One region of the Kitasatospora paranensis genome, then DNA from elsewhere that is predicted to be linked to it. Evidence: riboswitches for the same ligand, from Rfam matches in the RefSeq annotation. Region 1 holds a riboswitch; the other holds the start of a gene.
The links. A riboswitch is a leader RNA that binds a small molecule or an ion and turns the genes downstream of it on or off. The one in region 1 is predicted to bind glycine.
Positions count from the first base shown of each region.

Region 1 (10,965 bases):
GCGCCGCCCGCTGGCCGTGGCCGCCTGAGGCGGCCGGGGGTCGTCCGACAACGCGCAGGGGCGCGGGGCCGCGCCCGGCCCGGGAGCAACTGGTGCTCCCCGGTCCGTGCGCAGGCCCCGCGCCCCTGTCGGTGCCCGGGATCAGGCGCCGTACTCGTCCAGCGGCGGGCAGGAGCAGACCAGGTTCCGGTCGCCGTAGGCGCCGTCGATGCGGCTCACCGGCGGCCAGTACTTGTCGGCCGGGTTGACGCCGGCCGGGAAGACGGCCACCTCGCGGCTGTAGGCGTGCGCCCAGTCGCCGGCCAGGCGGGCCGCGATGTGCGGCGCGTTGCGCAGCGGGTTGTCCTCGGCGTCCCACTCACCGGAGCCGACCTTCTCGATCTCCGCGCGGATCTCGATCATCGCGGCGCAGAACCGGTCGATCTCGTGCAGGTCCTCGGACTCGGTCGGCTCGATCATCAGCGTGCCGGCCACCGGGAACGACATCGTCGGTGCGTGGAAGCCGTAGTCGATCAGGCGCTTGGCGATGTCGTCGACGGTGACGCCGGTCGCCTTGGTGAGCGGGCGCAGGTCGATGATGCACTCGTGCGCGACCAGGCCGCCGGGGCCGGTGTAGAGCACCGGGTAGTACGGCGCGAGCCGCTTGGCGATGTAGTTGGCGTTCAGCACGGCCACCTGGGTGGCGCGCTTGAGGCCCTCGCCGCCCATCAGCCGGACGTACGCCCAGGAGATCGGCAGGATCGCCGCCGAGCCCCACGGCGCGGCCGAGATCGGGCCGACGCCGGTGGCCGGGCCGGCCTCCGGCTGGAGCGGGTGGTTGGGCAGGTACGGGGCGAGGTGCTCGCGCACGGCCACCGGGCCGACGCCCGGGCCGCCGCCGCCGTGCGGGATGCAGAAGGTCTTGTGCAGGTTGAGGTGCGAGACGTCCGCGCCGAACTTGCCCGGCTTGGCGAGGCCGACCAGGGCGTTCAGGTTGGCGCCGTCGACGTAGACCTGGCCGCCGGCCTCGTGCACCATGGCGCAGATCTGGGTGATCTCGGTCTCGAACACGCCGTGGGTGGACGGGTAGGTGACCATCAGCACGGACAGCTGGTCGCGGTGCTGCTCGATCTTGGCCTTGAGGTCCTCGACGTCGACGTCGCCGTCGGTGAGGGTCTTGACCACGACGACCCGCATGCCGGCCATCACCGCGGAGGCCGCGTTGGTGCCGTGCGCGGACGACGGGATCAGGCAGACGTCGCGCTGGGTGTCGCCGTTGGCGTGGTGGTAGGCGCGGACGGCCAGCAGACCGGCCAGCTCGCCCTGGGAGCCGGCGTTCGGCTGGATGGAGACGGCGTCGTAGCCGGTCACCTCGACGAGCTGCTGCTCCAGGCCGTGGATCAGGCTGAGGAAGCCCTGCACCTGCTCGGCCGGGGCGAAGGGGTGGAGCTGGCCGAACTCGGGCCAGGTCACCGGCTCCATCTCGGTGGTCGCGTTGAGCTTCATGGTGCACGAGCCCAGCGGGATCATGCCGCGGTCCAGCGCGTAGTCGCGGTCCGAGAGGCGGCGCAGGTAGCGCAGCATCGCGGTCTCCGAGCGGTGGCTGTGGAAGACCGGGTGGGTGAGGTACTCGTCCTCGCGCAGCAGCGCGGCGGGCAGCACGTCGGCCGTCTCGGCGAGCTCGGCGCCCCGGACACCGAACGCACCGAGGACGGCGGTCAGGTGCTCGCGGGTGGTGGTCTCGTCGCAGGAGATCGAGACGGTGTCGGCGTCGGCCCGGTACAGGTTGACGCCGGCCGCGCGGGCGGCGGCGACGACCTCGTCGGCGCGGCCCGGGACGCGGGCGGTGACGGTGTCGAAGAACGTGCCGTGCACGAGCTCGACGCCGCCGGCGCGCAGACCCTCGGCGAGCGCCGCGGCGTAGCGGTGGGTGCGGCGGGCGATGTCGGCGAGGCCGTCCGGGCCGTGGTAGACGGCGTACATCGAGGCCATCACGGCGAGCAGCACCTGGGCGGTGCAGATGTTGCTGGTGGCCTTCTCGCGGCGGATGTGCTGCTCACGGGTCTGCAGGGCGAGGCGGTAGGCGCGGTTGCCGTCGGCGTCGACCGAGACGCCGACCAGGCGGCCGGGCAGGTTCCGGGCGTACTCGGCGCGCACGGCGAGGTAGCCGGCGTGCGGGCCGCCGAAGCCCATCGGGACACCGAAGCGCTGCGAGGTGCCGCAGGCGATGTCGGCGCCCAGCTCGCCCGGGGACTTCAGCAGCGTGAGGGCGAGCAGGTCGGAGGCGACGGCGACGACCGCGCCCAGGCCGTGGGCCTGCTCGATGACCGGGGCGAGCTCGCGGACGGCGCCGGAGGCGCCCGGGTACTGGAGCAGCACGCCGAAGACGCCGCGCTCGGCGATCTCGGCCGGGATGCCGTCGGACAGGTCGGCGACGACCACCTCGACACCGGTCGGCACGGCACGGGTCTCGATCACCGCGACGGTCTGCGGGAGGGTGTCGGCGTCGATCAGGAAGACGCCGCCCTTGACCTTGGTGACGCGGCGGGCCAGCGCCATCGCCTCGGCGGCGGCGGTGCCCTCGTCGAGCAGCGAGGAGCCGGAGGTGGCCAGGCCGGTCAGGTCGGAGACCACGGTCTGGAAGTTGAGCAGCGCCTCCAGGCGGCCCTGCGAGATCTCCGGCTGGTACGGGGTGTAGGCGGTGTACCAGGCGGGGTTCTCGAGCACGTTGCGCAGGATGACCGGCGGCGTGAAGGTGCCGTAGTAGCCGAGGCCGATCATCGGGGTGAGGACCTGGTTGCGGTCGGCGAGCTCGCGGAGCTCGGCGAGCACCTGGGCCTCGCTGCGGCCGGCCGGCAGCCCGAGGGCGGTCAGGCTGCGGATGGCCTCGGGCACGGCCGCGTCGGACAGCTCGTCCAGGGAGCCGTAGCCGACCTGGGCCAGCATCTTGTCCTGGGCGGCCGTGTCGGGGCCGATGTGGCGGGTCTCGAAGGGGCTGGCCGCTTCGAGCTCGGTGAGAGTCGGCTGGGCGTTCATGGGGGTCGAGGCCTCCTGGTCACGGACCGGCGGGGGTGCGCGCGACGGCCGGCCGCCGTGGGGGGCCAGGAACGCACGAACCCGTCAGGCCTCCCCCTCTGTCATCGGTACCTGAGAGCTTCGCCGTACCGGCGCCCGGAGGCATCCTGTCGACTTGCACCGTCGGTGAGGGTGGTACCGGCGGCTCCTGTGCCAACGGCCCTGCCCTGCTTTCCAGAGTGACCTATCCCACGCGGTACGGATGCCTGAGAGATTCCGGGGAGGAGTTGCTCCTTCGGCGCCCCGTCCCGCCAGTTCAGCGGGGTGGGGACTCTCCCGCGCGGGCTCGGCGGTCGCCGCCCAGGGTACCAGCGGGACCCGGGTGGATCACGGCTGCTGTGACGGCCGTCGCACGGCCGCCGGTCGGAGGCGCCGTCGCCCGGACGGAGCAGGGCCGCCCACGGACGGACGTGCTCCGCTCGCCGCCATCCGGTTCGTGGCGTTTCGTGTGAGATGGCGTCTGGCCAGCTCCTCCAGCCGCCCCCGTCCCCGACGACCGCAGGAGCAGGTGCACTGGAGGACAGCGTGCAGACCGATATCGATCCGCGAGACCTGATCGGGCACAAGGCGGTCGACCGGAACGGTGACAAGATCGGCACGGTCGACGAGGTCTATCTCGACGACGCGACCGGTGAGCCCGAGTGGGCCGCGGTCCGCACCGGGATCTTCGGCCGGGACGCCTTCGTCCCGCTGACCACCAGCGAGTTCTCGGGCGAGGAACTGCGCGTCCCGTACGACAAGTCGCTGATCAAGGAGTCCCCGGACTTCGGCGTGGGGCAGCACCTCTCACCCGCGCAGGAGTTGCAGCTGTACCGCTACTACGGGCTGGACACCTCCGGCAACGGGCGGCCGACCGCCCCGCCGGCGGCCGCGGCGCCGGTGGGCACCGGTCGGGCGCAGGACGCGGAATTCGGCGCGGTGTCCGGCCGTCCGGCGGCCGGCGGCCCGGACGGCGGGCATGCCCGCGCCGACGGCGGCGCCGTGCACGACCGGGCGGTCGAGGAGCAGCGGCCGACGGCCGGGCCGGCCACCGCGCCGCAGCCCGAGGCGGCCCGGGGCACCGGACGCCCCGCGGACGGCACGGCGTCCCACGGGGCGGCGGCCGACCCGCGTCCGGCGGCGCAGACCCTCGTCGACAACGTCCGCCGGCTGCCCACCGCGGCTGCCACCCAGGCCGCCCAGGGCACCCAGGTCGCCGCCCGGCCCGCCCCGTCCGCGCAGTCCGCCCCGTCCGCCGCCCGGACGGCGGCCTCGACGGCGGCCCCCAGCGGCCCGGTCGAGGTGACCTGCCGCGAGGAGCGGCTGGACATCAGCACCGAGTGGCACGTGCTCGGCACGGCACGGCTGCGCAAGTACGTGACCTCCGAGGCGGTCGAGCGGCGGGTGCCGGTGGTGCGCGAGCGGGTGCGCGTGGAGCGGGTGCCGGTCACCGACGCCGAGCGGGCGTCGCTGACGGAGCAGGAGATCGCCGAGGCCATGGAGGAGGTCACCCTGCGCGAGGAGCGCCCGGTGGTCCGCAAGTACCTGGCGCCGGTCGAGCGGGTGCGGCTGGTGGTCGAGCGGTACACCGAGGAGGAGGTGGTCCGCGAGGAGCTGCGGCGCGAGCAGGTCGAGGTCCACGACGGCACCGCCCAGCAGCCGCACGGCCCGCAGCAGGCCGACCGGGCCGCCGCACCGCAGAACCGTCCGGCCGCGGCCGACGGCGGCCACGGGCAGGCCGCCGCACCCCATGCCGGGCCGGCCCCCGTGCACTCCGCCGGGCCGGTGCCGGCCGGCGTGGCCGCACGGACGGCTTCGCCCAACGGGACGGTGCGGCCGGAGTCGCTGCGGCCCTCCTGAGCCGGCGTCCCTCAGGCCCCGGCCCGCTGCAGCGGGCCGGGGCCTGCGCGTTGCCCAAACTTCACCGATCGATATTTGACACACTGAAGTATTGGCGTGCATCGTTACTTCAGTTGATTCACTATCGCTCGTCTGAAGCAGTCGGGGGCCTCCGCACAGGGCTGCCCGTCCACCGGAACGGGCAGCCCTAACAGGAGGAATGAGAACCGTGAGTGAGGCCCCACAGCCCACCACCGCAGCCGAGAAGCCGAGCAGCGCGCGGGTGCTCCCCGCCCTGGTCCTCGCGATGCTGGCGTTCAGCGTGGTGCAGACCGCGGTCGTCCCGATCCTGCCGTCGCTGGCCAAGGAACTGAACGTCTCCGGCTCCAGCATCACCTGGCTGATGACGGCCAACCTGCTCTCGGCAGCCGTCCTCACCCCGCTGCTCGGCCGCTTCGGCGACCTGCGCGGACGCAAGCCGATGCTGCTCGTCTCGCTGGCCGGCCTCGTGGCCGGCTCCGCCCTCGCCGTCGGCACGCACTCCTTCACCTGGCTGGTCGTCGCCCGCGTCCTGCAGGGCGCCGGCGGTGGCGTGCTCCCGCTCGCCATCAGCATCGTCCGCGACGAACTGCCTCGCCAGAAGGTCACCGGCGGCGTCGCCGCGATCAGCGCCTCGATGGGCGTCGGCAGCGGCCTCGGCCTGGTCGCCACCGGCCTGCTGCTGGAGCACTGGAACTACAAGTCCATCTTCTGGATGGGCCTCGCCTTCGGCCTGCTCGCCATCGCCCTGGTCGCGATCCGGGTGCCGAGCGACCCCGTCGTCGACAAGGAGGGCGGCGCCGACCCGCTCGGCGCGATCACCCTCGCCGGCTGGCTCTCCGCGCTGCTCGTCGCCGTCAGCCAGGGCAACCACTGGGGCTGGACCTCCACCCGCACCCTCGGCCTCTTCGCCGTCGCCGCCGTCGTCGCCCTGGTCTGGATCCTCATCGAGGTCAAGGTCACCCACCCGCTCGTCGACATGAAGATGCTGTCCCGCCCCGCGGTCGCCTTCACCAACATCTCCGGCCTGCTGATGGGCTTCGGGATGTACGGCTCCTTCATGGTGATCAGCAACTTCGCCCAGACCCCGGACAAGCTCGCCCACTACGGCTTCACCGCCACCGTGCTGCACGCCGGCGTCATGCTGCTGCCGTCCGCGCTCGGCTCGATGGTCGCCGCGCCGCTCGGCGCGCTGATGATCGCCCGCCGCGGCCCGCGCCTGCCGCTGGTCCTCGGCGGCGTGCTCGGCGCGGCCTCGATGGCCTACCTCGCCCTGCGCCACAGCCACGAGTTCGACATCTACTTCGCCTCGGCCGTCTTCGGCCTCGGCGTCGGCCTCGCCTACGCGGCCATGCCCGCCTACATCAACGGCGCCGTGCCCGCCGAGCAGAGCGGCATCGCCAACGGCATGAACGCCGTGCTGCGCACCGTCGGCGGCGCCATCGGCACCGCCGTGATGGCCGCCATCCTCACCGGCGACACGATGAAGCTGCCGATCCCGATCGCGCTGCCCACCCTGCACGCCTACGAGCACGCCTTCTGGACGGCCGCCGCGATGTGCATCGTCGCCGGCCTGGTGCCGTTCGCGATCCGCCGGATCAAGTCGACCGACGCGCCCGCCGCAGCCGAACCGGCCGCCGCGCCCGCGCTCGCCAGGACCGACGCCTGACGAGGCGTCCCCTCTCACGCCGCCGGACACGGCGTGAGAGGGCCGGGCCGCCCGGTGGCCGGTCGTGGGATCACGACCACCGGGCGGCCTGGCCCGCCGAGCGGCCCCGCATCCGGGACGGTGCGGGGCCGCTCGGCGTTCCCGGGCAGCCGCCGGGCAGCCCGGGAGGCCGGCCGGGACGCCCCCGGGCGGGTCAGACCTGCGGCCGCAGCGGCAGCGCGCCGGAGGGCCGCAGCAGCGGATCGTCGATCGGGAAGGTACGGATCCGGCCCGGCCCGCTCTCCGGGGTCTCGAAGCGGACGGTGACCCGGCCGACCCCGCTGCCCTGTACCCAGCCCGCCCCCAGCTCCTCGTGCACCACGTCCTGCCCCGGCGACCAGCGGCGCAGCTCGGGCGCCTCCGGTTCGGCGGCCCCCTCCTCGGCCGCCGCCGGCTCCCCCACCGCCTCGGCGGCCTCCGCGGCCTCCGCCCCGGCCTCCGCCCGGGCGGCCTGCGCCGCCTGCGCGAAGAGGTCCTCCTGGGTGAAGTCGGCCAGTTGTGCCACGCCCACCCCCAGCAGTCGCACCCCGCCCGTGGTGTCCACCTGGGCGGCGAGGCGCCGCGCCGTCTCGGCGATCACCCCCGGGTCGTCGGTCGGCGCCCGCAGCGTCTCGGATCGGGTCAGCGTGGAGAAGTCGAAGCGGCGCACCTTCAGCACCACCGTCCGCCCCGACCGGCCGGTGGCGCGCAGCCGGCGGACGCAGCGCGCCGCCAGCTGGTCGATCTCGTGCAGGATGCGCTCCCGGTCGGCGAGGTCCACCTCGAAGGTGTCCTCGACCGAGACGGACTTCGCGTCGCGGTCCGCCACGACCGGCCGGTCGTCCTGCGCGGTGGCCATCAGGTACACACCCGTGCCGTGCGCACGGCCCAGCAGCTGGACGAGCTCCGCCTCGCCCGCCTCGGCCAGGTCGGCCACCGTGGTCAGCCCGGCCCGGCGCAGCGCCTGCTCGGTGGCCGGGCCGATGCCGGGCAGCGCCCGCACCGGCATCGGGCTCAGCACCGCGCGCTCGGACCCGATCTCCACCAGCACCAGGCCGTCCGGCTTGGCCTGCTCCGAGCCGATCTTGGCCATCAGCTTGGAGCCGGCCGCCCCCACCGAGGCCGTCAGCCCGGTGCGCTCCACGATGTCGGCGCGCAGGTCCTCGGCGACCGCCAGCACCAGCTGGGCCCCTCGCCCGGCCCCGCGGCGGCCAGCGCCGGGCCGTACGGACCGGCCTCCAGGTCCACGAAGGCCTCGTCCAGACTGAGCGGCTCGATCAGCGGGGAGCGCTCGCGCAGCAGGCCCATCACGATCTCGCTGTTCTGGCGGTAGGCGTCGAACCGCCCGGAGAGGAAGGCCGCGTTCGGGCAGAGCCGACGGGCCTGGGCCATCGGCATCGCCGAGTGCACACCGAACCGGCGGGCCTCGTACGACGCGGTGGAGACCACCCCGCGCCCGCCGAGCCCGCCGACGATCACCGGCTTGCCGCGCAGGCTCGGCTTGGCCGCCTGCTCCACCGCCGCGAAGAAGGCGTCCATGTCGAGGTGGATGATGCTCGGCACAGTGCGCACACGGCGATCATCCCGCAGCCCACTGACAGGTCGGCCGAACGGCCGCCCGTCCGGCGGCGTCGGCCCCTCCGGACCGGCCCCGGGGGTCAGTCCGTGCCGGCGTCGGCGAGGGCGCGGGCGATGCCGGGCTCCTTGGCGCCGAGGAACTGCGGGTCCGGGCGCAGCCACACGTTCAGTGCGGCCTTCCCGGCGCCGGGGATCTCCCGCAGCCCGCCGTAGTACCAGGTGGTGTCGTGCGGCTCCTCCACCCCGACCGCGTAGGAGTCGATCCCGGCGGCCTGACAGAGCGCCAGTGCCCGGCGGACGTGGAACCGCTGACTGACCAGCAGCGCCTGGTCGACCCCGAAGATCCGGTGCGCCCTGGTGCACGAGTCCCAGGTGTCGAATCCCGCGTAGTCGCCCACCACCCGGACGGCGGGCACCCCGTGCGCCACCAGGTAGGTGCGCATGGCGTCGGTCTCGTCGTAGTCGGTGCGGCTGTTGTCGCCGGTCACCAGGATCGCCCGGACCTTGTGCTGCCGGTAGAGGTCGAGCGCCGCGTCGAGGCGCCCGGCCAGGTAGGGCGAGGGCTCGCCGTCGAAGAGGCCCGCGCCGAACACCATCGCCACCGGTGCGGCGGGAGCCGTGCGGACGGTGCCGACCCGGTCGCCGGACCGCACCCACAGCCAGGTGCTCGGCGCCAGTGCCAGCACCGTGAGCACCACGACCGCCCGGAACCACCGGCGCCGGCCGGAGCGGCTGCCCAGGCCCGGCACGAGGGCGAGCCGGGCCGTCACCCGCCGGTGGAAGGGCAGGGAGGCGGGCAGCGGCTCCCGGAGGGGACGCAGCAGCCGCCCGCACCGGCTCCGCACCACCCGCAGCAGCGGCCGCAGCACCGGCGGCAGCGCCCGCAGTACTCCCCGGACCGCCCCGTACGCCCCTGCCGCGCGCTGCCGCACCCCACGCCCCCTTGATCGACTCGTCGATGTCCCGGACGCGGCGAGGGGCCCGGACGGTTCCCCGCCGGGCCCCTCGCGCGGGGAGTCAGACCGCGCGGTTGCGGCGCTGTGCCAGTTCGTCGGCCGGGTCCTGGCCGAGCACCGTCTCACCCGTGTCGGTGCGCTCGGCGTGCAGGCGGCCGAGGGTCGCCTCCAGCTCCTGCCAGACCGCGCCGACGGAGATGCCGAACATGCCCTGCCCGCCGCCCAGCAGTTCCACGGCCTGCGCCGGGCTGGTGCACTCGTAGACCGTGGCGCCGTCGCACATCAGGGTGAGGTCGGCCAGCCCCCGCCGAGGTCCGCGGCCTGCAGGTGGGCGACGGCCACGCGGATGTTCTGGAGCGAGACACCGGCGTCCAGCAGCCGCTTGACGACCTTGAGGAACAGGATGTCGCGGAAGGCGTAGAGCCGCTGGGCACCGGCCGGGTAGGCGGTGCGCACGCTCGGCTCCAGCAGCCCCGTGCGGGCCCAGTAGTCGAGCTGACGGTAGGTGATGCCGGCGGCGGCGCAGGCGGTCGGCCCGCGGTAGCCGATCAGCGCCGAGGTCGGCGGGATCCGTTCGATGGCCGGCTGGCCGGCCTGTACCGCGGGGAAGCGCCCCACCCGGGGCAGCTCGGGTTCGGGGGCCTCGGACGGCGGGGCGTCCCAGGCGGACGGGAGGGAACGGCGGGCGGCGCGCGGGAGGTGCACGGCACACACGCCTCCAGCGGCAGCTTCATCGCCGGTACCGCTCATGCCAACCTCCGTCCACTCGTCCTGCGGGTCGGTGACGCCCGGGTGGCCTAACCACCGGAGCCATCCCTGACGGTAGGCAGTCGCCAGAGACCCGTCAACGATCGCCACGCCGGGCTGCAGCGAAGATTTCACTCGGGCGAGTGGTTTTTCGTGCCCTCGGGGCGGGTAGGACGGCGAAAATTTGCCGACTCCACGGCCGACAGCCGTGGCGCAGCGGCCCGGCGGGGCCGCTGCCCGGCTACTGCTGGCCGCCGAAGTCCTCCGGCGAGACCTGGTCGAGGAACTCGCGGAACTTCTCGACCTCGTCCTCCTGCTCGTCCGGGATCGCGATCCCGGCCTCGGCGAGGACCTCCTCGCTGCCGAAGATCGGCGTGCCCGTCCGCAGCGCCAGAGCTATCGCGTCCGAGGGGCGGGCACTGACCTCGACCCCGCTGGCGAAGACCAGCTCGGCGTAGAAGACACCCTCGCGCAGGTCGCTGATCCGGACCTCGGTGAGCTGCTGGCCCAAGGCGTCGAGCACGTCCTTGAAAAGGTCGTGGGTCAGCGGCCGGACGGGAGTCATGCCCTGCTGGGCGAAGGCGATCGCGGTCGCCTCGCCCGGGCCGATCCAGATCGGCAGGTACCGATCGCCCCCGATCTCCCGGAGCAGCACGATCGGCTGGTTGGAAGGCATCTCCACCCGGACACCCACGACGTCGAGCTCATTCACACTGGCAACCCTATGGCCCGGGCCGCCGATAGGAAAGCGCAGCCCCTCGGAGGCGGGCCGATCCGCCGGGCACACGCACGGCCCGGCCCCCGCCCGCCGGCGGTCAGTTCGGACGCGGGCGCAGGCCCGCCTGGACCATCGCCGCGTGCAGTCGCACCGACAGCGTGGCCAGCTCGCGCGCGGTCGCCTCGGCGTGCGCCCTGGTCTGCGGGTTGCGGTGCCGCCGCAGCGGTGCCACCACCTGGTCGACCAGGGCGATCTCCCGGTCGGCGGCGGCCTTCATCGCCCGCAGGTGGCGGGGCTCCAGCCCGAACCGGCCGAGCTCGGCCACCAGCCGGGCGATCTGCAGCGCCTCGCCGTCGTAACCGCCGTCC
Region 1 covers NZ_BAABKV010000001.1:1,866,997-1,877,961, forward strand. Annotated here, with positions in the region: gene ABEB13_RS09415 (DUF5999 family protein) at 1-28, shown strand, start outside; gene gcvP (aminomethyl-transferring glycine dehydrogenase) at 142-3,015, opposite strand; glycine riboswitch at 3,104-3,238, opposite strand; glycine riboswitch at 3,239-3,343, opposite strand; gene ABEB13_RS09425 (DUF2382 domain-containing protein) at 3,580-4,893, shown strand; gene ABEB13_RS09430 (MFS transporter) at 5,093-6,580, shown strand; partial or broken gene ABEB13_RS40440 (DNA polymerase IV) at 6,595-8,170, opposite strand; gene ABEB13_RS09445 (SanA/YdcF family protein) at 8,257-8,964, opposite strand; partial or broken gene ABEB13_RS09450 (MerR family transcriptional regulator) at 9,194-9,882, opposite strand; gene ABEB13_RS09455 (bifunctional nuclease family protein) at 10,121-10,591, opposite strand; gene ftsR (transcriptional regulator FtsR) at 10,695-10,965, opposite strand, start outside.

Region 2 (10,965 bases), 3.6 Mb from region 1:
CTTCTCGTTCTCCAGCATCAGGGCGGAGATCGACAGCCCGGTCTCCCGGGTGAGGCGCAGCAGCTCCTCGCCGGTGCGGAAGGGGTGGCGCAGTGCGGTGTCGTCCGGCTTGACGCGCTCGGCGCCGATGGCGTCCTCGTCGACGACGAAGCCGCCGCCGACCGAGTAGTAGGTCTTCTCCAGGAGCAGGGCGCCGGCCTCGTCCCAGGCGGCGAGGGTCATCCCGTTCGCGTGGTACGGCAGGGAGCGGCGCCGGTGCAGCACCACCTGGGCGGCGGGGTCGAAGGCGATCTCGTGCTCGTCGAGCAGCCGCAGCCGCCTGGCGGCGTGGATCCGCTCGACGGCCTCGTCGGCGCGGTCGACGTCGACGGTGCGCGGCGAGTTGCCCTCCAGGCCGAGCAGGACGGCCTTGGGGGTGCCGTGGCCGTGGCCGGTGGCGCCGAGCGAGCCGAACAGCTCGGCGCGGACGCTGCCGGTCTTGTCGAGCAGCCCTTCCGAGCGCAGCCGGCGGGCGAACATCCGGGCCGCGCGCATCGGGCCGACGGTGTGCGAGCTGGAGGGCCCGATGCCGATGGAGAAGAGGTCGAAGACGCTGAGGGCCACGGGGTGACGTCCTTGTCTGTCTCGTGGAAGGACTTGCGGGGTGACACGGGACGGGGCACCGCGCGCACTGTCCAGTGTGCGCGGTGCCCCGGGAGGTCCGGGCGGCCGGCGGGGGTGAGGCCGGTCACCGCGGGGAGGGAGCCGGTCCTACAGGTCCGGGTACAGCGGGTACTTCACGGCCAGCGCGGTGACGCGGGCCTTCAGCGCGGTGGCCTTGGCCTCGTCGAAGCCCGGCAGCAGGGCCTCGGCGATGATGTCGGCGACCTCGCGGAAGTCCTCGGCCTGGAAGCCGCGGGTGGCGAGCGCCGGGGTGCCGATCCGCAGGCCGGAGGTGACCATCGGCGGGCGCGGGTCGTTCGGGACGGCGTTGCGGTTGACCGTGATGCCGACCTCGTGGAGGCGGTCCTCGGCGTCCTGGCCGTTCAGCTCGCTGTTGCGCAGGTCGACCAGGACGAGGTGGACGTCCGTGCCGCCGGAGAGCACCGAGACGCCGGCGTCCACGGTGTCCTGCTGCAGGAGGCGCTCGGCGAGGATCTTCGCGCCGGCGAGGGTGCGCTGCTGGCGCTCCTTGAACTCCTCCGAGGCGGCGACCTTGAAGGCCACGGCCTTGGCGGCGATCACGTGCTCCAGCGGGCCGCCCTGCTGGCCGGGGAAGACCGCGGAGTTGATCTTCTTCGCCCACTCGGCCTTGGAGAGGATGACGCCGCCGCGCGGGCCGCCCAGGGTCTTGTGGGTGGTGGTGGTGACCACGTCGGCGTACGGCACCGGCGAGGGTGCAGGCCCGCGGCGACCAGACCGGCGAAGTGCGCCATGTCGACCATGAGCAGTGCGCCGACCTCGTCCGCGATGCGGCGGAACTCGGCGAAGTCCAGCTGGCGCGGGTAGGCGGACCAGCCGGCGATGATCAGCTTCGGCTGGTGCTCCTTGGCGAGGCGCTCGACCTCGGCCATGTCGACCTGGCCGGACTTCTCGTCCACGTGGTACGCGGCCACGTTGTAGAGCTTGCCGGAGAAGTTGATCTTCATGCCGTGGGTGAGGTGGCCGCCGTGCGCCAGGCTCAGGCCCAGGATGGTGTCGCCCGGCTGGATCAGGGCGAACATCGCGGCCGCATTGGCCTGCGCGCCGGAGTGCGGCTGCACGTTGGCGTGCTCGGCGCCGAACAGCGCCTTCACCCGGTCGATCGCGATCTGCTCGGCCACGTCGACGTGCTCGCAGCCGCCGTAGTAGCGCTTGCCGGGGTAGCCCTCGGCGTACTTGTTGGTCAGGACCGAGCCCTGGGCCTCCATGACCGCCACCGGGGCGAAGTTCTCGGAGGCGATCATTTCGAGGGTGGTCTGCTGGCGGTGCAGCTCGGCGTCGACCGCGGCCGCGATCTCCGGGTCGAGCGCGTGCAGGGACTGGTTGAGAACCGTCATGAGGTGGTGTCTCCCCTAGGGCGGTGAAGGAGCGCCGCGCGCGGCAGCGCCGGCCGGCAGGACGGCGGGCGACGCGCGGGCCAGGGGCCGGAGGGGGCGGCCGCCGCGCTGCGACCGCCCCGGGGGTGGAGCGGCGGTCAGCCGCCGATGAAGGCGGTGTACGCGTCGGCGTCGAGCAGCTCGTCGGTCGCCTCGACGCGGACCTTGAACAGCCAGCCGCCCTCGAACGGGGCGCTGTTCACCAGCGAGTTGTCGTCGATCACGGCCTGGTTGACCTCGACGATCTCACCGGTGGCCGGCGAGTACAGGTCGCTGACCGACTTGGTGGACTCGAGCTCACCGCAGGTCTCACCCGCGGTGACGGTGTCACCGACCTCGGGGAGCTGGACGTACACGATGTCGCCGAGCGCGTCCGCCGCGTGGGCGGTGATGCCGACGGTCGACACCCCGTCCTCGGCGGCGGTCAGCCACTCGTGCTCCTTGGTGTACTGCAGGTGCTTGGGGTTGCTCATGGCGTCATTCTCCAGGATGGCAAGAGGGAAGGGCGGAGCGGTCCGCTGGGCGGACCCGGGGATGGCGGATCGGGCCTCAGCGGGCGCGCTTGTAGAACGGCAGCGCCACGACCTCGACGGGCTCGTGCTTGCCGCGCACGTCGACCGCGACCGCGGTGCCGGGCTCCGCGTGCGCCGCGTCCAGGTAGGCGATGGCGATCGGCCGGCCGAGGGTCGGGGAGGGCGTGCCCGAGGTGATCCGGCCGATCACGGTGCCGTCGGCGTCGACCACGTCGTACTCGGCCCGCGGCACCCGCTTGCCCTCGGAGACCAGGCCGACCAGCTTGCGCGGCGGGTTGGACTCCGCCTCCGCCGCGGCCTGCTCCAGCGCCTTGCGGCCGACGAACGCGCCGTCGTTGGTGGTCTTGTCGAAGCGCACCACCCGGCCCAGGCCCGCGTCGAACGGGGTCAGGTCGGTGGACAGCTCGTGGCCGTACAGCGGCATGCCCGCCTCCAGGCGCAGCGTGTCGCGGCAGGACAGGCCGCACGGCACCAGGCCGGCGCCCGTGCCGGCCTCGGTCAGCGCCTGCCAGAGGTGCTCGGCGTCGGCCGGGGCGCAGAAGACCTCGAAGCCGTCCTCGCCGGTGTAGCCGGTGCGGGCCAGCCACACCTGGCGGCCGGCCACGGTGGCGGGCAGCAGCGCGTAGTACTTGAGGCCGGGCAGGTCGGCGTCGGTGACCGAGGCGAGGATGCCGTTGGCCTCCGGGCCCTGGACGGCGATCAGCGCGTAGGCGTCCCGGTCGTCGCGCACGACGGCGTCGAAGCCCTCGGCGCGCTCGGTCAGCGCGTCCAGCACGACCTGCGCGTTGGAGGCGTTGGCGACCACCATGTACTCGTCCTCCGCGGTGCGGTAGACGATGAGGTCGTCGAGGATGCCGCCGTCCTCGCGGCAGATCATCGTGTAGCGGGCGCGCAGTACGCCGAGCGCCGAGATGAAGCCGACCAGGGCGTGGTCCAGCATCGCGCCGGCCTGCGGGCCGCTGACGGTGATCTCGCCCATGTGCGAGAGGTCGAACAGGCCGGCCCGGTTGCGGACGGCGAGGTGCTCCTCGCGCTCGCTGCCGTAACGCAGCGGCATGTCCCAGCCGGCGAAGTCGGTCATCGTGGCACCGAGCGAGCGGTGCAGCGCGTCGAGCGCGGTGTGACGGAGGGACATGACGGACGGACTCCTTGGCTGCTTGCGGGCACGCGTGGGCCCTTCCCGCCCGCGAACGGGCACGGAAGGTGTGGAGTCTCCCCGTCTGTCGTCAACAACCTGAGAGCTTCACCGCCTCCTCCAAGGATGGCGGCTTGCACCGTGGGTGGGCGCACGGCGCGGCCGTGTCCACTTTCCAGATGTGCCTCGCCCGTGCGGTAGGGGGCCTGAGAGATTCCGGGGAGGACTTGCTCCTTCGGCGCCGGGCGCGCCCTGTCGGGCGTCCGGACTCTCCCGCGCGGGTTCGAGCGGCCAGTATGAGGTTGTCGGTACAGCGGGCTCATCATGGCATGCCGCCGACCCTGATGGGAGAGGGGAGGCCCGCTAGGCTCTGTCCTGAGGTCGATCGAAGGGGCGTTCATGGGGTATCCGGCGGGCGAGGCACAGGCGTGGGCCGCACCCGGAGAGGCGCCGGAGGGCGGCGGCTGGCCGGTCAACGAACTGGAACAGGTGCTCACCGCGGCGCTCGGCGACCCCGGCGCGACACCCCGGGTCATCGAGGTGCTCGCGCGCAGCCAGGTGTGGATCCCGCTGCCGGCCGGCGCCGACCCGCAGGGCGCCTCCCTGGACCTGCCGACGATCGAGCTGGCGGGCTCCCCGTACGTGCCGGTGTTCTCCTCGCAGGAGCAGTTCCTCCAGCACGCGCCGGGGATGGCCTTCGCGATCGCCCCGGTGTGGGAGTTCGCCCGCGGCCTGCCGCTCGGCATCGGCATCGCGGTCAACCCCGAGGCGCCGGTCGGCCTCCCGGTGCCGCCGGAGGGCGTGGCGGAGCTGCGCCGCGGGCCGCGGGACGACCGCTGGGCCGCCGAACCGCTCCCCGAGGGCGCCGCGGTCGCGCTGCGTGAGCCCGAGCCGCACCAGGAGCCCTACGCCTTCCTGGCCGCCGCGACCGCCGAACTCGCCGCCGTCCCGGGCGTGCTGACGGCCCGTCGGGCGCTCGCCCGGGTGGAGGCGGACGCGCCGCAGCTGTACGTCGGCGTCCAGCTGGACCCGCAGTGGCCGGCCGAACCCGCGCAGGTCAACGAGGCGCTCGGGCGGGCGCTGGGAACCGCGCCGCCGCCGTGGGGCGTCCACCTGGTGCTGCTCGACCTGGCCGACGACCCGGTGGTCGAGTGGCTGGTCACCCGGGTCGCGCCGTTCTACGTGCGCGGATGACCCGTCCGGCCCCGGCCCTGGGGGCCGGGAGGGGGAATGCGGTATGACGCCTGTCGGCCACGCCCAATAGGGTGCTCCCCGACAGTTGGGGACGACGGTCCACACGAGCGGTGGAACACGGAGCGGACGGGGCGCGACGACGTGAGAGAGCGGAGCGGGGCGGGCGCATGAGCGCGGCAGCGGCTGGTGGCGCGTCCGGCCAGTGGGGCCGGACGCCGGAAGGCGACCCGGGCGCCATCGAGCGCGCCCTCGGTGCGGTCGGCCCGGAGCGCTGGGAGGCCTACGAGGAGCTGCTGCGCGCCCTGGCCGGCGGCCAGGTGTGGATGCTGCTCTGGCACGGCACCCCCGGCAGCCCCGACGCCCAGTACGGGAACATGGACATCAGCGGGCACGGGTACGCGCCCGCGGTCACCTCCCCGAGCAGCTCGCCGCCAGCGGCTGGGCCCGCGCCCACGAGGTCATCCCCGGCGCGGAGATCGCCGCGGCGCTCTTCCGCACCCGCTGGGGCCTGTGGCTCAACCCGCACGCCCCCGGCGGCGGCGTCGGCGTCCCCTGGGCGGACCTGCGCCGGATCGCGCTGGGCCTGGACCGGCTGCCCGCCGGTCCGCTGCAGCTGAGCGAACCGCAGGTGCACGCCCCGCAGTTCTACGCCCTGCTGGAACAGCAGGCCGGCGAGGTGCGGCCGTTGCGCGCGCTGCGCCGTGCCTGGGTGCAGCCCGTGCTCGGCGAGCCGTACCTGGCCATCGGCCTGGACCTGTACGACACCTCCCCGCCGGCCGTGGAGGCGGCCCGGGCGCTGGTGCAACGCGCGGCCGCGCTCGCCCCCGAGGGGCTGGCGGTCTCCACCGTGGCGGTGGCCGACGAGTTCGACCCGGTGGCGCTCTGGATGAGGGCGAACGCCCGGCCGTTCTTCGACCGCGACGCCCAGTACGGGCAGCCGCAGGCCCCCGCGCCCTACCCGCCCTACGGTTACTCTCCGCAACCGGCTCCGGGGCACCAGGGCTGGCCGCAACAGCCCTGGCAGGGCTACCCCGGGCGCTGACGGCGCCTGCTCCCCACCACCGTCCGAGGCGCCGCGCGCCCGGGCAGTGGCGGCATTCCGCCACTGGCGTTATCCCGCCGTTTTCTGCGGGGCCGCTGGTCCTGGCTCTTTCGTGGCGTCATCCCGCCGTTGGCGACCTTACGTCAGCATGCGTCTTGTCGGTTTTGTTTCAACGATGTGAAGACGCCTATTCGTCCGGCTTTGCCGTGCATGCGGTAGATCACAGTTGGGCATCCTTCGGTTTCCCCTCTGGCGGAAGGCCGCTCCGATAACGGAGAGTGCTGCACACGCAGTGCGCGAGCCGAGCCCCACAAAGGCGAACGCGCACCTCGTCCGCTGAACCGCGCGATGTGCATGCCGCGCTCTCCAGCACCCAGCACGCCCGAAGTACCTGCTTCCGCACAGACCGGACCTCCACCGCGCGGCCTCCGCCGCTCACCGGACTCCGGCACCCCCGAAAACGAACTCTGCACCGCCGCACCGGCGTACGGAACCACCGCACCGCTCTGCACCGCACCTGTCGCGAACTCCGGACCGTCCGAGGTCCGGGCCCTGACCGGGCCCGGGTCGCCTCGCCGACCGGAACCGTGGGCCGGCCACCGTCGGCGAGGGGAACGAACTGACTCATGACCACACCCATCGAGACCACCGGCTCAGCGAGGCCTGAGGCCCCGCCCGCGGGCGGCCCGTCCAAGAGCATCCAAGGACGCTCTCCCGGACGGATCGCCTGGGACCGGCTGAAGCGGGACAAGGTCGCCCTCGCGGGCGGCGCCGTGGTGCTCCTGCTGATCCTTGCCGCGATCTTCGCCCCCGTGCTGACCTCGCTCCTCGGCCACCCGGTCGACGAACCGCACCCGGACCAGATCAACCCCGACCTGGGCCTGCCCAAGGGCGCCTACGGCGGGATGAGCAGCGACTTCCTGCTCGGCGTCGACCCGACCTTCGGTCGCGACGTCTTCAGCCGGATCCTCTACGGCGCCCGCATCTCGCTCACGGTGGCCTTCCTGGCCGCCGGCGTCTCCGTGCTGATCGGCGTGGTGCTCGGTGCCGCGGCCGGCTACTTCGGCGGCTGGATCGACTCGGCGATCAGCCGGGTGATGGACGTGCTGCTGGCCTTCCCGCAGCTGCTGTTCTCCATCGCCCTGGTCTCGGTCATGCCCAACTCGCTGCTCGGCCTCAGCGGCAGCGGCGTGCGGATGGCGATCCTGGTGCTGGTGATCGGCTTCTTCGGCTGGCCGTACATCGGACGCATCGTCCGCGGCCAGGCGCTGTCGCTCCGGCACCGCGAGTTCGTCGACGCCGCCCGCAGCCTGGGCGCCGGCAGCCTGCACATCCTGTTCCGGGAGCTGCTGCCGAACCTGGTCGCCCCGATCCTCGTCTACGCGACGCTGATCATCCCGACCAACATCCTCAGCGAGGCGGCGCTCAGCTTCCTTGGAGCGGGCGTGAAGCCCCCACGCCGTCCTGGGGTCAGATGCTCTCCGACGCGACCAAGATCTACCAGGTCGACCCGACGTACATGGTCGTCCCCGGCATCGCGATCTTCGTCACGGTGCTCGCCTTCAACCTCTTCGGTGACGGCCTGCGCGACGCCCTCGACCCCAAGGGCAACTAGTCCAGCCCTCCCTCAAGACCCGGCAGGCCCCTCTCAGCCTGCCCGCCCCCGGCGGACCCTTCGTGCCCGCACATCATCAGGAGGATTCCTCACCCATGAAGCGCAACAGGACACTTGCCGCAGCCTCCCTCGTGGCTGCCCTGGCTCTGACCACTGCGGCCTGCGGCGGCACCAAGGGCGGCACCAGCGACACCGCGACCAAGGGCGCGTCGGCGGGTGGCTTCAACGCCGCCGTGGACAAGGTGCTGAACCCCTCCGACAAGAAGGGCGGCACGCTCAACCTCTGGACGAGCACCGACGTCGACTCCCTCGACCCGGGCCGTGCGTACTACGCCTCCGTCTGGAACTACGAGCGCTTCTACGCCCGTACCCTGCTGGCCTTCGACGGCAAGGCGGGCAAGGACAGCCTCAAGCTCGTCCCGGACCTCGCGGCCAACCAGCCGGCGGTCGCCTCGGACGGCAAGACCTACACCTTCCACCTGAAGCAGGGTCTGAAGTTCGAGGACGGCTCCCCGATCACCTCGAAGGACATCAAGTACGGCATCGAGCGCATCTTCGCGCAGGACGTCGTCTCCGGTGGCCCGACCTACCTGATCCAGTCCCTGGACCAGGGCCAGAACTACCCCGGCCCGTACAAGGACACCGACCCGAACAAGCTGGGCCTGAAGACGGTCGAGACCCCGGACGACGGCACCATCATCTTCCACCTGGCCAAGCCGGACTCCTCCTTCCCGTACCTGCTGGCCATGGGCTCCGCCTCGCCCGTCCCGCAGAAGCTGGACACCGGCGCCAAGTACGGCGACAAGCCGGTCTCCTCCGGCCCGTACAAGTTCAGCAAGGTCGAGCCGGGCAAGGGCTACGAGCTCGTCCGCAACCCCAACTGGGACCCGACCAGCGACCCGTTCCGCAAGGCGCTGCCGGACGTCGTCAAGCTGACGGTCACCACCAACGCCGACGACATGGACGCGCGTCTGCTGGACGGCTCCGCCGACATCGACTGGGGCCAGACCGGTCTGTCCCAGGCCGCCCAGGTCAAGGTCCTCCAGGACCCGAAGCTGAAGGCCAACACGGACGACCCGTACAACGGCTTCATCCGCTTCATCGCGCTGAACCAGAAGGTCGCGCCCTTCGACAACATCCACTGCCGCAAGGCGGTGCTGTACGCGGCCGACACCACCGCCCTGCAGACCGCCCGCGGCGGCTCGGTGGCCGGTTCGACCTTCGGCAACATGCTGCCCCCGAACATCCTCGGCTCGGACGACTACGACCCGTTCGGCCTGACCAAGGGCAAGCCCGACCTGGAGAAGGCCAAGGCCGAGCTCAAGGACTGCGGCAAGGAGGGTGGCTTCACCACCACCATCGCCGTCCGTGGCAACAAGGCCAAGGAGGTCAACACCGCCGTCGCGCTGCAGACCGCCCTCAAGGCGATCAACGTCACGGTCAACGTCGACCAGTACGACGGCAAGCTGCTCGCCTCCGTCGCCGGTGCGCCGGACGTCGTCCACCAGAAGGGCTACGGCCTGATCGTCGCCGGCTGGGGTGCCGACTACCCGAACGGCGCCGGCTACATGCAGCCCCTGATGGACAGCCGCTTCATCACCAAGAACGGCAACAGCAACTACCCGGAGACCTCGGACCCCGCGGTCGACAAGCTGTTCGACCAGGCTGCCGCCGAGGTCGACCCGGCCAAGGCCGCCGACATCTACAAGCAGATCAACCACAAGGTCGTCGACACCGCCGTGTGGCTGCCCGTCGTCGCCGACAAGGCGCTCAACTACCGCAACCCGCGCCTGACCAACGTCTACATCACCGACGCGTTCGGCGAGGTCGACTTCCAGGCGCTCGGCGTCTCCGACGGCAAGTGACCTGCCCCGTCCTCACCCCGTAGTTCGCAAAGCTAGTCCGAAGGGCAGGTGAAGGTCCCGCCCGGGCCGGCCGCCACCCCCACAGGGGAGGCGCCGGCCCGGGGCGGGCCCGACCGCAGTGCTCGTGTATCTCATTCGACGGCTCGTCAACGTCGTCGCCATGCTGCTGGTGGTCTCCGCGGTCACCTTTGGCATCTTCTTCATGGTGCCCAAGCTCACCGGGACAGACCCCGCGCTCCTCTACGTCGGCAAGATCGCCGACAAGGTGGCCGTCGAGGGCATCCGTCACAAGATGGGCCTCGACAAGCCCATCCTCGAGCAGTACCTCCTGTTCCTGAAGGGCCTGTTCGTCGGGCGCGACTACAGCACCGGCGTGGACATCACCCACTGCTCCGCGCCGTGCTTCGGTTACTCCTTCAAGACCGAGCAGGAGGTGTGGCCCGTCCTGCTCGACCGGTTGGGCGTCACCGCCTCGCTCGCCGCCGGCGCGTCCCTGCTGTGGCTCGTGTTCGGCACCGCGACCGGCGTGGTCTCGGCGCTGCGCCGCCGCACCGCGATCGACCGCATCACCATGACCACCGCCCTGGCCGGCGTCTCGCTGCCGATCTACTTCACCGGCATGCTCGCCAGCGCGATCTTCGTCTACCAGCTCGGCTGGTTCCCGCACGACTACGTGAACCTCGGCGACGACCCGGTCGGCTGGTTCCAGAACCTCGTGCTGCCGTGGGTCACCCTCGCGTTCCTGTACGCGGCGACCTACGCCCGTCTCACCCGCGCCACCCTGCTCGAAGTGCTCGGCGAGGACTACATCCGCACCGCCCGGGCCAAGGGCCTCGGCGAGCGGACGGTCATCGGCAAGCACGCCATGCGCTCCACGCTCACCCCGATCCTCACCGTCTTCGGTATGGACCTCGGAGCCCTGATCGGCGGCGCGGTGCTCACCGAGACGACCTTCAACTTCCGTGGCCTCGGCTACGAGGCGGTCGCCGCGGTCAGCTCCAGCGACCTGCCGGTGATCATGGGTGTCACGCTCTTCGCCGGCTTCTTCATCATCATTGCCAACCTGCTGGTTGACGTGTTGTACGCCGTTGTCGATCCCCGCGTGAGGCTGGCATGAGCAAGACGCTGAACACCCAGAAGCCGTCCGCGTTCCTCTCGGTCCGCGACCTGCGGGTGCACTTCCCCACCGAGGACGGCCTGGTCAAGTCCGTCGACGGGCTGACCTTCGACCTGGAGAAGGGCAAGACCCTCGGCATCGTGGGCGAGTCCGGCTCCGGCAAGTCGGTCACCTCGCTGTCGATCATGGGCCTGCACCGCGTCGGCACCAAGCGCGGTGCCCCGCGGATCTCCGGCGAGGTCTGGCTCGACGGCGAGGAGCTGATCGGCGCCGACCCCGAGCGGGTGCGCAAGCTGCGGGGCCAGAAGATGGCCATGATCTTCCAGGACCCGCTGACGGCGATGCACCCCTACTACTCGGTGGGCGCGCAGATCGTCGAGGGCTACCGGGCGCACCACCCCGGCACC
Region 2 covers NZ_BAABKV010000001.1:5,477,105-5,488,069, forward strand. Annotated here, with positions in the region: gene ABEB13_RS26265 (L-serine ammonia-lyase) at 1-603, opposite strand, end outside; partial or broken gene glyA (serine hydroxymethyltransferase) at 751-2,018, opposite strand; gene gcvH (glycine cleavage system protein GcvH) at 2,156-2,530, opposite strand; gene gcvT (glycine cleavage system aminomethyltransferase GcvT) at 2,607-3,725, opposite strand; glycine riboswitch at 3,911-4,011, opposite strand; gene ABEB13_RS26285 (enhanced serine sensitivity protein SseB C-terminal domain-containing protein) at 4,125-4,919, shown strand; partial or broken gene ABEB13_RS26290 (enhanced serine sensitivity protein SseB C-terminal domain-containing protein) at 5,087-5,961, shown strand; partial or broken gene ABEB13_RS26295 (ABC transporter permease) at 6,588-7,576, shown strand; gene ABEB13_RS26300 (ABC transporter substrate-binding protein) at 7,672-9,441, shown strand; gene ABEB13_RS26305 (ABC transporter permease) at 9,560-10,558, shown strand; gene ABEB13_RS26310 (ABC transporter ATP-binding protein) at 10,555-10,965, shown strand, end outside.
Region 2: linked by a shared signal. The riboswitch ahead of gcvT (glycine cleavage system aminomethyltransferase GcvT) and the one ahead of gcvP (aminomethyl-transferring glycine dehydrogenase) in region 1 are both predicted to bind glycine.